Regions from separate parts of the Sphingobium cupriresistens LL01 genome, predicted to be linked through region 3. Evidence: predicted binding sites of a transcription regulator. Region 3 holds the regulator's gene; each other region holds the start of a gene.

Region 1 (4,357 bases), on a different contig from region 3:
AGGGGGACGCGCGACAGCCAGGCCTGCATTGCCGCGGGATCGGCCACCGGGTGGATCGCAGCACGCCGCGATGCATCCTGCGAAACCTGCTGTGCGCCGGCGGGATCGACAGTCAGCCCGCCAATCACGATTCCCGGTATTCCAAGAAGGAATCGGAGAGGCGTTCTCATAGCCGGTCTCCTCGTTCGTAGACGGTCGCGTGGCTATGTTTGAGCTTGGCTGGCGATCCTGAAGCACGATCCGAAACGTCACCGTTGGTAGGCGCGTCCTGGACATTAACATGGATCGCTGCAGTGGGAGCCACGACGAGGTCGAGCCGTTTAACGATAGCAGTGCAGACGTTGACTTTAAGGTGGTTTCCCCTTACAAACTTTGGCCGAAGGAGTGCCGCGATGAATGCGTATACCTTGACCTCCAAGGGACAAATCACACTGCGCAAGGAGTTCATGCAGCACCTCGGCGTGCATCCCGGCGAGAGGATCAATATCGACAAGTTGCCTGACGGAAGCATCAAAAGGCTCTGTTGCAAAGATTGGCGGCAGTCAGAGGTAGGCTGTCGCTCTGCGCCGATCAGGCGGCTGCTGCGAAATGGTGGTTGAGCATGCCCATGGCCTCCGTCAGCGCCGAGGGCCCAATGCCAAAAGCTCTCTCCACAAGGCGCACCTCGCCCCTGATGCCGGGCTGCAGGCACCAGGGGCGAGCCTGTCCTTTGCGCAGGGCTCGCATGACTTCGAATCCCTTGATCGTGGCATAGGCCGTGGGGATCGATTTGAAACCGCGCACCGGCTTGATCAGTATCTTGAGCTTTCCGTGATCGGCCTCGATCACGTTATTGAGATACTTCACCTGCCGGTGGGCCGTCTCCCGGTCCAGCTTTCCTTCGCGCTTCAATTCGGTGATCGCTGCACCATAGCTCGGCGCTTTGTCGGTATTGAGCGTGGCAGGCTTTTCCCAGTGCTTCAGGCCTCGCAGGGCCTTGCCCAGGAACCGCTTCGCTGCCTTGGCGCTGCGGGTCGGCGACAGGTAGAAATCGATCGTGTCGCCCCGCTTGTCGACTGCCCGGTACAGGTAGGTCCACTTGCCCCGCACCTTGACGTAGGTTTCATCCAGGCGCCAGCTCGGATCAAAGCCACGCCGCCAGAACCAGCGCAGCCGCTTCTCCATCTCCGGGGCGTAGCACTGGACCCAGCGATAGATCGTCGTATGGTCGACCGAAATGCCGCGTTCCGCCAGCATTTCCTCAAGGTCGCGATAGCTGATCGGATAGCGACAATACCAGCGCACCGCCCACAGGATCACATCACCCTGGAAATGGCGCCACTTGAAATCCGTCATCGTTCCGTCCGTCCAATCTCCGCCAAGCATGCTCAAGCTTCACGATTTTTGCAACAGAGCCGACGGAATCGTGTTCTGCAACATGGGCATATCGCTTGTTCCGCATATCGATGATTTCGTCATGGGCGCTGCGCAACGCCTCGGGCAGCGCGTCGCGAGCGAAGCCGCTGCCGCTCCCTCCGGTGTGAAGCCGGACATAGGTGGCGACGAAGGCGGTCGTTAGCATGTCCAATTCGAGGAACGCGGCCATATCCGCCTTGAAACGATAGACGGCCAGCTTGTCCCTGATGTGCTTCAGGACCGTCACGTGGTAGAAGGACAGCGATAGTCGCGAGAGCTGTTTCAGCTCCTTGTCGGCGGCTTCCAAGACTTTGCGACCGTCCTCGGCACGCGCGTAGATCGCTTCTTGCCATTCTCGCGGCAGATACTGGATCGCCTCTTCGGGTACGACATAATAGGCGCCATCGTCGTCGTCATCTGCGTCCGTGTCACTCATGCTCGTCTCTCAATTCGCGTCGCCCACGGTAAGGGCCGCGCTGCTGCCGTCGACCTTTCCGGCAAGTCCGGGCACTTCCTCCAGTTGGCGCAAATCGCTGAAGCCGCCGCGCTCCTCGCGGTAGCGCACGATCTCCGGGCCATGCCCATTGAGACCCGGAACAGCGTCGAGTTCTGCGGCGCTGGCGGTATTGACGTTGGTGGCGGGCATCGTGATCTCCTTGAACGCGCATCGTGCCATCTGTCGCGACGGTCGCAAGAGGAACCGTCCCCCGCGTTGCGGCGAATGGTTCAACTCTCCTGTTCCCCTTTCGTTCGCGCGAGTGTTACAATGGAGGGTGAAGGGAATCTCTGATGCTGCCTCTGATGCAGCCGGTCCCGCTTGCCGACGTGCCGCAGGGGACCATTCTCCGGATCGTTGGTGCAGCAGGAGCCGGCTTTCCAAGCCCTGCCCAAGACTGGCAGGACGACGCCATAAGCCTGATCGAGTTGCTGCGGCTCGATCGGGCGGCAAGTTTCGTCTTCCGCATCAGCGGATCGAGCATGATCGACGCTGGCATCCACGACAACGACGTCGTGGTGGTCGATCGCGACACGCGCCCCGTCGAGGGGCATATCGTTATTGCGATCGTGGATGGCGGCTTCGTGTGCCGTCAGCTCTGCCGGAGACGCGGCGACCTCCTCCTGGAAGCGCGGAACGCGCAGCAAATCTACGAGCCGACACCCGTGGAAGGGGTGGAGATATGGGGTGTCGTGCGGACCGGCGTCCGCGACTATCGACGCTAGCGCCGTGTCATGGGCAATCGTCGACATAGCCAATTTCTACGTCAGCGCGGAGCGATTGTTCGATCCGGCCCTGCGCGATGTGCCCGTCATCGTCTTGTCCAACAACGATGGCTGCGCGATCGCGCGCAGTGAAGAGGCGAAGGCGCTGCACGTCCGTATGGGCGACCCGGTCTTCAAGATGCGCGATCGGATCAAACGCCACGGAATCCAGCTCCGATCGAGCAATTATGAACTGTATGCCGACCTCAATCGACGCTTCAACGCGGTCATCGCCGATCACTCCGATATGGTGGAGATCTACTCGATCGACGAAAGCTTTTTCCGGCTGCCGGTGCTGCCGGACGGCCTCGGCAACGTCGTGGCCGCGCACGCGGTCCGCGAGGATATAGCGCGATCGGTCGGCCTGCCGACCCGGATCGGCTTGGGTCCGACCCGCACGTTATCCAAGGTGGCAAACGCCTTGGCGAAGGCGACCGAGAAGGTGTGGGGAGGGGTGGTCGATCTCCACGACGTCGAGCTGCGCCGGCGTCTGTTCGACCAATGGCCGGTAGGAGAAGTGTGGGGCATCGGGCACGCGCTGGCAGCGCGGCTCCGCCCGCTCGGTGTGAAGACGACGGCGGACTTGGCCGCGCTACCTCCGGCGGTCGCACGCGATGTGGGAACGGTGGTGCTGGAACGGCTCGTGCGCGAGCTGGGTGGGATCGAGTGCGACGACTTCAAGGTGGCGCCCGAACCGCTCAAGGCGACCGCAGTGACGCGGCAATTTGGCGCGCCCGTCTCCGATCTCGCCGAGCTGCGCGAAGCGATGGCGCGCCGCGCAGCGCGTGCGGCCGAGAAGATACGCGCGCAAGGACTGGCGGCGAGCCGGTTGATCGCCTTCGCACATGGCTCGCGTTATCGCCCGAACCCGCCTTCGGCATCCCGATCGGCGCGGCTGTCCCCGCCGACCAACGATCCGCGCATCATCGTGGGGATCGCGGGGAAGATGATGGAAGCGATGTTTCAACCGGGAGGCGTCTATACCAAATGCGGCGTCTTGCTGGAGGATCTGACAGCGGAAGGGGCGGGGCAGGCGGACCTCTTTGCGACAGCCGATCCCAAGGCACCCGCGCTGTTGGCGGCAATGGATGGTCTCAATAGCCGGTTTGGGAGAAACACGGTCATCTTGGCGGCGCAGGGGTGCGGTGCGCGGTCGTTCGATACGAAGCGATCACAGAAGAGCCCGGCATGGACGACCCGGATCGGGGAGATACCCGTTGCGCGATGAAGCCGTTAGCGGCTCCGGTCCTTATCGCGCGGTGCAGGTGCCTGCACCTGCGCCGCGCGGCCGATCTCGCCGTCCAGTGAACCGCCAGCCTTGATCCGATCGGCGACGAGCTGGCGCGTCGACTCCCTGATCGTTGCGACCATGCGGGCGCTTTCACCCCGATCGGCCGCCGTCTTCATGGCGGCATCGACAATCGCTTGCGCGGGCGAAAGGCGTGGATCGGCATGGTTCTTTTCGGGCGTGTTCTTGATGAAAAGCTCGGCAAGCCGCTCTTGCCCGGGTGAATGGCCGGGGGGGAGGATCGGCCGCTCCAGCGCCCGCACGGCGCGTTGAAGCTGCGCCGATTGCTGACCGTTGATCTGCACGCCCAGGGCGGCCCCGATCTCACGCACACGCTCAAGGGGCGTTTGTTGGGCGGTAACGACGGCATCGACCTGCCGCACGCCGAGATAGGTCAAAAGGTGGGACTGGTAG
Region 2 (4,357 bases), 740 kb from region 3:
TGTTGGCGCGGGCATTGTGGACGGTGAGTTTCTTGCCTGAGCCCTTGCGGCGTTTGGCGGGGACTTCGATGCGGCGGGTGCCGTTGAGATAGTCCGCGGTGACGCTGTCCTTGTGCGCCAGGATTTCGGCCAGCGTGCCCTGCGCCACGATCTGGCCGCCATGGACGCCTGCGCCCGGACCCATGTCGACGATATAGTCGGCGTGGCGGATCGCATCCTCGTCATGCTCCACGACGATGACGCTGTTGCCGAGGTCGCGCAGGCGTTTGAGGGTAACGAGCAGCCGGTCATTGTCGCGCTGGTGCAGGCCGATCGAGGGTTCGTCGAGGACGTAGAGGACGCCCGACAGGCCGCTGCCGATCTGGCTGGCGAGGCGGATGCGCTGGGATTCGCCGCCGGACAGGGTGCCGCTGGTGCGGTCGAGGTTGAGGTAATCGAGGCCGACATTGTTGAGGAAGCCGAGGCGCTCGACGATTTCCTTGAGGATGGCGCGGGCGATCTGCTGCTGCTGGTCGTTCAGATGATCGGGCATCGCGGTGAAGAAGGCGAGCGCGTCCACCACCGAGCGGCGGGTGGAGACGGAGATGTCCTCGCCCGCGATCTTGACGGCGAGCGCTTCGGGTTTCAGGCGCGCGCCGTGGCAGGTTTCGCAGGGCATGGCGGTCTGATATTTGCTCAGTTCCTCGCGCATCCAGGCGCTTTCGGTCTGGAGCAGGCGGCGATTGAGGTTGCCGATGACGCCCTCGAACGCCTTCTTGACCTCATAGCTCTTCTTGCCGTCGATGAAGCGCAAGGTGACGGGCTTGCCGCCGGTGCCGTGGAGGATGATGAGCTTCACTTCGCCCGGCAGATCGGCCCAGGGGGTGTCGAGCGAGAAGGCGAATTCCTTGGCGAGGGAGCCGAGCACCTGCATATAATAGGGGCTGGGCGGATTGGATTTGGCCCAGGGGACGACGGCGCCCTTCTTGATCGAGAGCGCTTCGTTGGGGACCACCAGTTCGGGGTCGAATTCCTGCCGCTCGCCCAGGCCGTCACAGGCCGGGCAGGCGCCCATGGGCGCGTTGAAGGAGAAGAGGCGCGGTTCGATGTCGGGGATGGTGAAGCCGCTGACCGGGCAGGCGAATTTTTCGGAGAAGACGATGCGGTTGGCGGGGATGCCCGCGCCCTTCATCTTCTTGTCGGCGGACTGTACTTCGTTTTCGCGGCCCGGCACGACGCCGTCGGCCAAGTCCACGAAGGCGAGGCCATCGGCGAGTTTGAGGGCCTGCTCAAAACTGTCGGCCAGCCGCGTGCCCATGTCGGGCTCCACGGCCAGGCGATCGACCACGACTTCGATGTCATGCTTGTATTTCTTGTCGAGGGCGGGCGCATCCTCGATCAGCATCATTTCGCCGTCGATGCGGACGCGGGTGTAGCCCGCCTTCTGCCATTCGGCGAGTTCCTTGCGATATTCGCCCTTGCGCCCGCGTACGACCGGGGCGAGCAGGTAGAAGCGGGTGCCTTCGGGCAGGAGGGCGACGCGGTCCACCATCTGCGACACCGTCTGCGCGCTGATGGGGAGGCCGGTCGCGGGGCTGTAGGGGATGCCGACGCGCGCCCAGAGGAGGCGCATATAGTCGTAGATTTCGGTGACCGTGGCGACCGTCGAGCGCGGGTTGCGGCTGGTCGTCTTCTGCTCGATGCTGATCGCGGGGCTGAGGCCCTCGATATGCTCGACATCGGGCTTCTGCATCATCTCCAGAAACTGGCGTGCATAGGCGGAGAGCGATTCCACATAGCGCCGCTGCCCCTCCGCATAGATGGTGTCGAAGGCGAGGCTGGATTTGCCGGAGCCGGACAGGCCGGTGATGACGATGAGGCTGTCGCGGGGCAGGTCTACGTCGACGCCCTTGAGGTTGTGCTCGCGCGCGCCGCGGACGGAGATGTGGGTGAGGCTCATGGGGCGTGTTGTTCCAGATTTGTTCTAATTGGGCAAGCGCTGGTGCGCCCTTGCGGGCGAAGATAGGGATTGGGCAGCGGCAGGGGAAGGTGGCCGGAAAGGCAAGTTTTGCTTGGCACGGCATGGCGGTCGCAACTAGGGTTGGCAGCAGCGGGGGACCAATGAGCAACAAACTCTATTATGGCAATAATCTGGACGTGGTACGCGCGTATGTGGCCAGTGAAGGCATCGATCTCGTCTGCCCGGACCCTCCGTTCCATTCCCAAGTTCATTATAATATCCTGTTCAAGTCGCCAAGCGGTGGCCAGTCCGACGCGCAGATCAAAGCGTTTGCGGATACCGGCAAGCAGGGGCGTTTGTTATGACCGATCAAACTTCACCTCTTTCCATCCCCCGTCACGAAGATTTCATGCTGCCCATACTTAAGGTGCTGGACAGCCATGGCGGATCGGCGACGAACGAGGAGATAGAGGAAGCGCTGATCGAGATGCTGGGGATGACGCCGCAGCAGATGGACGTGACCTATCCGACCTCCGGCGCGGCAGTGGTGCCCGACCGCATGTCGTGGGCGCGCAGTTACCTTAAATATCCGGGGCTGGTCGATAATCCCAAGCGCGGCATGTGGGTGTTGACCGACGACGGGCGGCAAGCCGTGTCGATGCCAGACGAGAAGGTTCGGCGGATGGTGGCCGATGCCTATAATGTGCATCAAATTGCACTGGCCGCGCGCCGGAAGGCCAAAGAGGCGGCGGCCATGGGCGATGACGCAGCGACGCCGACCCGAAACGAAGAAATCATCCTGCATGATCAGCCAACCGAGGAAGAAGAGGCAGAATGGTCCGATGCGCTGCTGAAAGTGCTTCGCACCATGCCGCCTGACGCGTTCGAACGGCTTACGCAGCGGTTGCTGCGCGAAAGCGGTTTCGTGCGGGTCGAGGTGACGGGCAAGTCGGGCGATGGCGGCATTGACGGGGCGGGCGTGCTGCGCATGAACCTCATCAGTTTTCAGGTGCTGTTCCAGTGCAAGCGCTATGCCGGATCGGTGTCTTCCCCCACTGTACGCGATTTTCGCGGGGCGATGCAGGGGCGGGCGGATAAGGGGTTGATCATCACCACCGGCACTTTCACCACCGATGCGCGCAAGGAGGCTACACGCGACGGCGCGCCGGCCATCGACCTGATCGATGGGGAAGCGCTGTGCCAGTTGCTGAAAGAGCGGGGGCTGGGCGTGCGGGTGCGGCAGGTGATCCATGAGGAAGTCGATATCGTCAGTGACTTTTTTGCGGAAATTTGAAACGCGCAAGGCGGCCTGACGCGTTCCCGTCCACCGCAAACCCACTGGCCAATCCGGCCGCGCTAGGGCAGAGGTTGCGCCCATGAGCCTGCCCGATCCGTCCCATTTCATCGCCGCCGGGCAGAGCGCCGAGGTGTTCCGGCTGGACGGGGGGCGAGTGCTCAAGCTGTTTCATGCGGGTATCGACCCCGGCATTGTCGAGCGCGAATATGCGATGATGCAGGCGATCCAGGCGACCGACTTGCCGGTGGCGCCGGCGCTGGGGTTGAAGGAAGCGGGCGGTCGGCGCGGGATCGTCTATGGCGAGATGGCGGGGTCGGACCTGCTGGTCCATTTGCGCCAGAAACCGTGGCGTTGGCGCTGGGCGCTGGCGCAGATGGCGCGGTTGCAGCAGCATATCCAGGCGCAGCGCTTGCCGATGCTGCGCAGCCGCAAGGCGATATTGGCCGAGGATATCGAGGTGGCGCCAGTGGGCGAGAGGCTGCGCGCCGCCGCGATCGAGCGGCTGGACCAACTGATCGAGGGAGACGCGCTGTCCCATGGCGATCTGCACCCGGCCAATCTGATCGTGACGCCCGACGGACTGGCGGTGATCGACTGGTCGCGGGCGGCGCGCGCCGCAGCGCCGACGGACGTGGTGCGGACCGAGATGCTGATGCGCTTTGGTCCCGGCCAGACGGGGGGATGGTGGGAGGAGAAGATACGGGATCAGGCGGCGGCCCAGTATATCAGCCGCTATCGGGCGGTGACGGACATGGAGCCGGAGGCGCTGGCGGCGTGGCGACCGCTGGTGGCGCTGGCCTGGTTGCGGCAGCGGCTGCCGGCGCGAAACGACGCCTTTGCGCTCTATCTGGACGAGGCGCTGGCCGCCGCAGGATTGCCCGCGATCGACCAGTGAATGCTGGCTTGGCGAGGCCCGCCATGTCGTTCGTGGCGCGCTGAGGGCCGTTGGTCCGGCGCGGATGCCGCCGGGCGCTGCGCATGGGCGGATCATCGAAGCGGGGCAGATCGGGCGCGTTCACCTGCTATGGTGGGGCATCGGCAGAGCGCGGCGCCATCAGCCCCGTTAAGCGACGGTTCAGCGCCGATGGCGTCGTCTCCGCCATATAGCTTTATCCCCGATC
Region 3 (4,357 bases):
GTGCGTCCCGTTCCGGCACAGGCGATGGTGCGCGTCATGCTACGCCCGGTTCACGCGCCCAATCTGCCGGCGGTTGTGCGGGTGAATATCGCCGATGCCGATGTGCCGACGGGGCTGGGCGAGGGCGCGCGTCTGCGGTTTCGCGTGCGCTTGATGCCGCCGGCGCCGCCGAGTGTGCCGGGCGGCTATGATTTTGCGGCGCGCGCCTATTTTCAGGGGATCGGGGCCACCGGCAAGGCGTTGAAGCCCATAGAGATAGTGATCCCCTCCACCGCCGCGCCACCGCTGCGGGCGCGGTTGTTCGGCCATATATTGGAGCAAGTGGATGGTCCCGCCGAAGGAATCGCTGCCGCTCTGGCGACCGGGGACCAGGGCGCGATCCCCGAAGCGGATGCGGAAGCGATGCGGCGCAGCGGGCTGGCGCATCTTCTGTCGATCAGCGGCTTGCATGTGACGGCGCTGATCGGGGCGGTCATTTTCCTGCTGATGCGCGTGATGGCCTTGAGCCAGCGGGCGGCGCTTGGCTGGCCGCTGATGCTGATCGCGGCGGCGGGCGGGGCGCTGGCGGGGATCGGCTATACGCTGCTAACCGGGGCGGAGGTGCCCACGGTGCGATCCTGCGTCGCGGCCTTGCTGGTGCTGGGCGGACTGGCGATGGGTCGGGATGCGGTGACATTGCGACTGGTGGCGACCGGGGCGCTGGTCGTGCTGCTGCTGTGGCCCGAAGCGCTGGTCGGGCCGAGTTTCCAGATGAGTTTCGCGGCGGTGACGGCGCTGGTGGCGCTGGCCGAACATCCGCGCTTTCGCGCCTTTGCCGCCGTCAGGGACGAGGGCGTGATTCGCAAGACGGGTCGCTTGCTGGTCGTCACGCTGGCGACCGGGATCGCCGTCGAACTGGTGCTGATGCCGATCGCGCTGTTCCATTTTCACAAGGCGGGCCTGCTCGGCGCCTTCGCCAATCTGATCGCGATCCCGCTCACCACTTTCGTCGTCATGCCGCTGGAGGCGCTGGCGCTCGTGCTGGATGTCGTAGGGTTGGGCGCGCCGTTCTGGTGGTTGACGCAGCAGGCGCTGAACCTGTTGCTGCTGCTGGCTCATGGCGTGGCGGCGAGTCCTATGGCCACATTGCTCGCGCCGACCATGGGTATGGGGCTGTTCGGCATCACCATCGTCGGACTGCTCTGGTGCCTGTTATGGCGGACGGGATGGCGATGGCTGGGACTTGCGCCGGTGCTGATCGGCGTGGCGGTCACCTTTACCGCCGCGCCGCCCGATATCCTGATTACCGGCGACGGGCGGCATGTCGCCGTGCGGACGGGAAAGGGCATGGCGATATTGCGCGATCGGGCGGGGGATTATGTGCGGGACGTGCTGTCGGAAAGTGCAGGTTATGACGGCGAACTGGCGGCGATCGCGGCGCTGCCGGAGACGCGCTGCTCGCAGGATATGTGCGCCATGAGGATGAAGGATGGCAAGGGCCGCGACTGGCGGCTGCTCTTTACTCGCAGCAATGTGCTGATCGATCGGTCGAGTTTCGCCGGCGATTGCGCGGCGGCGGACATCGTCGTCAGCGATCGGGGCCTGCCGCGCTGGTGCCGACCGCGCTGGATGAAGGTCGATCGCCGGTCGCTCGCGCGTACCGGCGGGCTGTCTATGATCCTGGCGAAGGGCGAAGTTCACACCGTCCATCGGGCGGGCGACGCGCATCCCTGGGTCGCCCGCCAGACCCGCCGGACGTGGAGGGACCAGCCTGAATCATTTAAGGCCCAATCACACAGGCCTCAATTGTAGCGGCGCAGCAGCCCCGCGAGCTTGCCCTGGATGCGGACCTGGCGCGGATCGTATATCTGCGGCTCATAGGCCGGGTTGGCCGGATCGAGCCGGACGCGGCTGCCTTCGCGGCGGAAATATTTCAGCGTCGCTTCCGCCTCGTCGATCAGCGCGACGACGATCTGGCCTTCGCGGGCGACGTCGGTGCGCTGGATCAACGCGAAGTCGCCGTCGAGGATGCCGGCTTCCATCATCGAATCGCCCGACACTTCCAGCGCATAATGATCGCCCGCGCCGAGCAGCGCGGCGGGCACGGAGAGCATCGTCTGCCCTTCCATCGCCTCGATCGGCACACCGGCCGCGATCCGGCCGTGCAGCGGGATTTCGATCACGTCATTGGCGGCGGTGGGGATCATCGGCGGCTGGGCGGGCGGCGCAACCTTGGGCTTGAGCGCGATCACTGGCGCGGGCGTGCGATGCATCGCATCGGGGAGCTTGAGCACTTCCAGCGCGCGGGCGCGATTGGGCAGGCGACGGATGAAGCCGCGCTCCTCCAGCGCGTTGATGAGGCGGTGAATGCCGGATTTGGACCGCAGGTCCAGCGCATCCTTCATTTCCTCGAAAGAAGGCGACACGCCGCCTTCGTCCAAGCGGGTCTGAATGAAGCTTAGCAATTCCTGCTGCTTGGGCGTCAACATTGCGATCCTCCGTGGAACGTATGAGGAACGCATAGGAAACAGATGAAGGTTAGTCAAGCACCGAACATGTCAGGGCAGCGGCAGAATCAAGACCCGATCGCCGGGAGCCGCCGGCGGCGATCCGGCGGGGCGCAGGATCAGGCAGTCGGCCTTCGCCATGGCGGCGGTGGCCGCGCTGTCCTGTGACGTGACCGACACGATGCCGCCCGGTCCGCGCCAGGCGCGCAGATAATCGTCACGATCGCCGGTGGCGGGCAGCGGTGAGGCGAGCGGCGCGTCGCTTGTCGGTGGCAGCGGATCGCGTGCGCCGCCCAGATGACGGACCAGCGGCAACAGGAACAGCGTGGCCGTGACGAAGGCGGAGACGGGATTGCCCGGCAGGCCCAGGAACAGCGTATCGGCGATTCGCCCCGCCATCAGCGGCTTGCCCGGCCGCATTTTGATCTTCCAAAAATCGAGCGCGCCGCCTGCTTTCACAAAAGCGGGACGGACCAAATCATGGTCGCCGACGGAGGCGCCGCCGGTCGACACGATGATGTCGGCCGTGCGCGCCCGTTCGATCGCGGCCACCATCGCATCGAGGTCGTCCCGCACGATGCCGAGGTCGATGACGTCGCAGGGCAGGGCGGCGAGCAGGGCGGCAAGCATCGGCGCGTTGGAGGAAGGCAGGAAACCCGGCGGCGTCGGGGCGCCGGGCGGCACCAGTTCATTGCCGGTGGACAGCAGCGCGACCGTCGGCCGACCGCCGACCGGCACGACGCCATGGCCACCCAGCACGGCGAGCGCGACCTGAGCCGGGCCGAGGCGACCGCCAGCCTCCAGCAGCAGGGCGTCCTGCGCAAAGTCGGAGGCGGCGGTGCGGACATGACGACCTGCGGGTAGCGGATCGGCGCTGGCGGTCAGCCAGTCGCCGTCGCGGGTCGCATTTTCCTGGATCAATATGGTGTCGGCGCCCGGCGGTAGCGGCGCGCCGGTGAAGATGCGGCTCGCTTCGCCCGGCGCCAGGGCTGCAAGGTCCGCCGCGCCGGCCGCGCTCTCGCTGGTGACGCGCCAGGGGCCGGGTGCTTCGGCGGCGCGCACGGCATAGCCGTCCATCGCCGACAGATCGGCCCAGGGCTGGTCGCGCAGCGCCGCCAGATCCTGCGCCAGCCAGCGTCCGGCGGCGGCGGTGATCGGCACGGTTTCGGTCGCCAGTCGCGGGGCGAGAGCGAACAGGCGCGCCTGCGCCTCAGCGACCGGCAGCAGGCTCATGGCGTGCGCCGCCAGTCGCCCGACTTGCCGCCGGTTTTGGCGATCAGGCAGACGCCGCCGATGATCATCGACTTGTCCAGCGCCTTGGCCATGTCATAGACGGTCAGCAGCGCGACAGAGGCCGCGGTCAGCGCCTCCATCTCCACGCCGGTCTGGCCGGCGGTGCGCGCGGTGGCGGTAACGGTGACGCCGCCATCGTCGAGGTCGAAATCGACCGTCACGGCGCTGAGCGCGATCGGGTGGCAGAGCGGGATGAGGTCGGCGGTGCGCTTGGCCGCCATGATGCCAGCCACTCGCGCCACGGCCAACACGTCGCCCTTCTTGACCAGACCGTCGGCGATGGCTCTGGCGGCGGTCGCGCTCATGGCGATCCGGCCGGAGGCGATGGCTTCGCGCGCCGTGACCGCCTTGGCCCCGACATCGACCATCCGGGCCGCGCCGTCTTCGTCCAGATGGGTGAGGCCGCTCATGCGCCCGTCAGCAGATTGTGGGTCGCCGCCTCCACATCGGCCTGACGCATCAGCGTTTCACCGACCAGGAAGCAGCGCACGCCATGGTCGGCCATCGCGACCAGATCGGCATGACCAGTCAGGCCGCTTTCAGCGACGAAGGTGCAGCCTTCGGGCGCCTTGCCCACC

The links. Region 3 encodes LexA, which represses DNA repair genes until DNA is damaged. Its sites were predicted from a motif close to GTTCCNCNCTTGTTCT; they were not measured.
Region 1: the regulator LexA is predicted to act here: its motif matches at 2,133-2,148, upstream of V473_RS21230 (LexA family protein).
Region 2: the regulator LexA is predicted to act here: its motif matches at 1,950-1,965, upstream of uvrA (excinuclease ABC subunit UvrA).

The regions. Positions count from the first base shown of each region.
Region 1 covers NZ_KQ130439.1:70,202-74,558, reverse strand. The annotation lists gene V473_RS21250 (hypothetical protein) at 1-170, opposite strand, end outside; gene V473_RS21245 (IS6-like element IS6100 family transposase) at 571-1,335, opposite strand; gene V473_RS21240 (hypothetical protein) at 1,301-1,831, opposite strand; gene V473_RS21235 (helix-hairpin-helix domain-containing protein) at 1,841-2,041, opposite strand; gene V473_RS21230 (LexA family protein) at 2,182-2,616, shown strand; gene V473_RS21225 (Y-family DNA polymerase) at 2,621-3,883, shown strand; gene V473_RS21220 (Fic/DOC family protein) at 3,889-4,357, opposite strand, start outside.
Region 2 covers NZ_KQ130434.1:2,302,693-2,307,049, reverse strand. The annotation lists gene uvrA (excinuclease ABC subunit UvrA) at 1-1,939, opposite strand, end outside; gene V473_RS11105 (hypothetical protein) at 2,101-2,304, shown strand; gene V473_RS11100 (restriction endonuclease) at 2,349-3,233, shown strand; gene V473_RS11095 (phosphotransferase) at 3,316-4,131, shown strand.
Region 3 covers NZ_KQ130434.1:1,561,625-1,565,981, reverse strand. The annotation lists gene V473_RS07640 (ComEC/Rec2 family competence protein) at 1-1,791, shown strand, start outside; gene lexA (transcriptional repressor LexA) at 1,782-2,468, opposite strand; gene V473_RS07630 (molybdopterin molybdotransferase MoeA) at 2,538-3,719, opposite strand; gene moaC (cyclic pyranopterin monophosphate synthase MoaC) at 3,716-4,189, opposite strand; gene trpC (indole-3-glycerol phosphate synthase TrpC) at 4,186-4,357, opposite strand, start outside.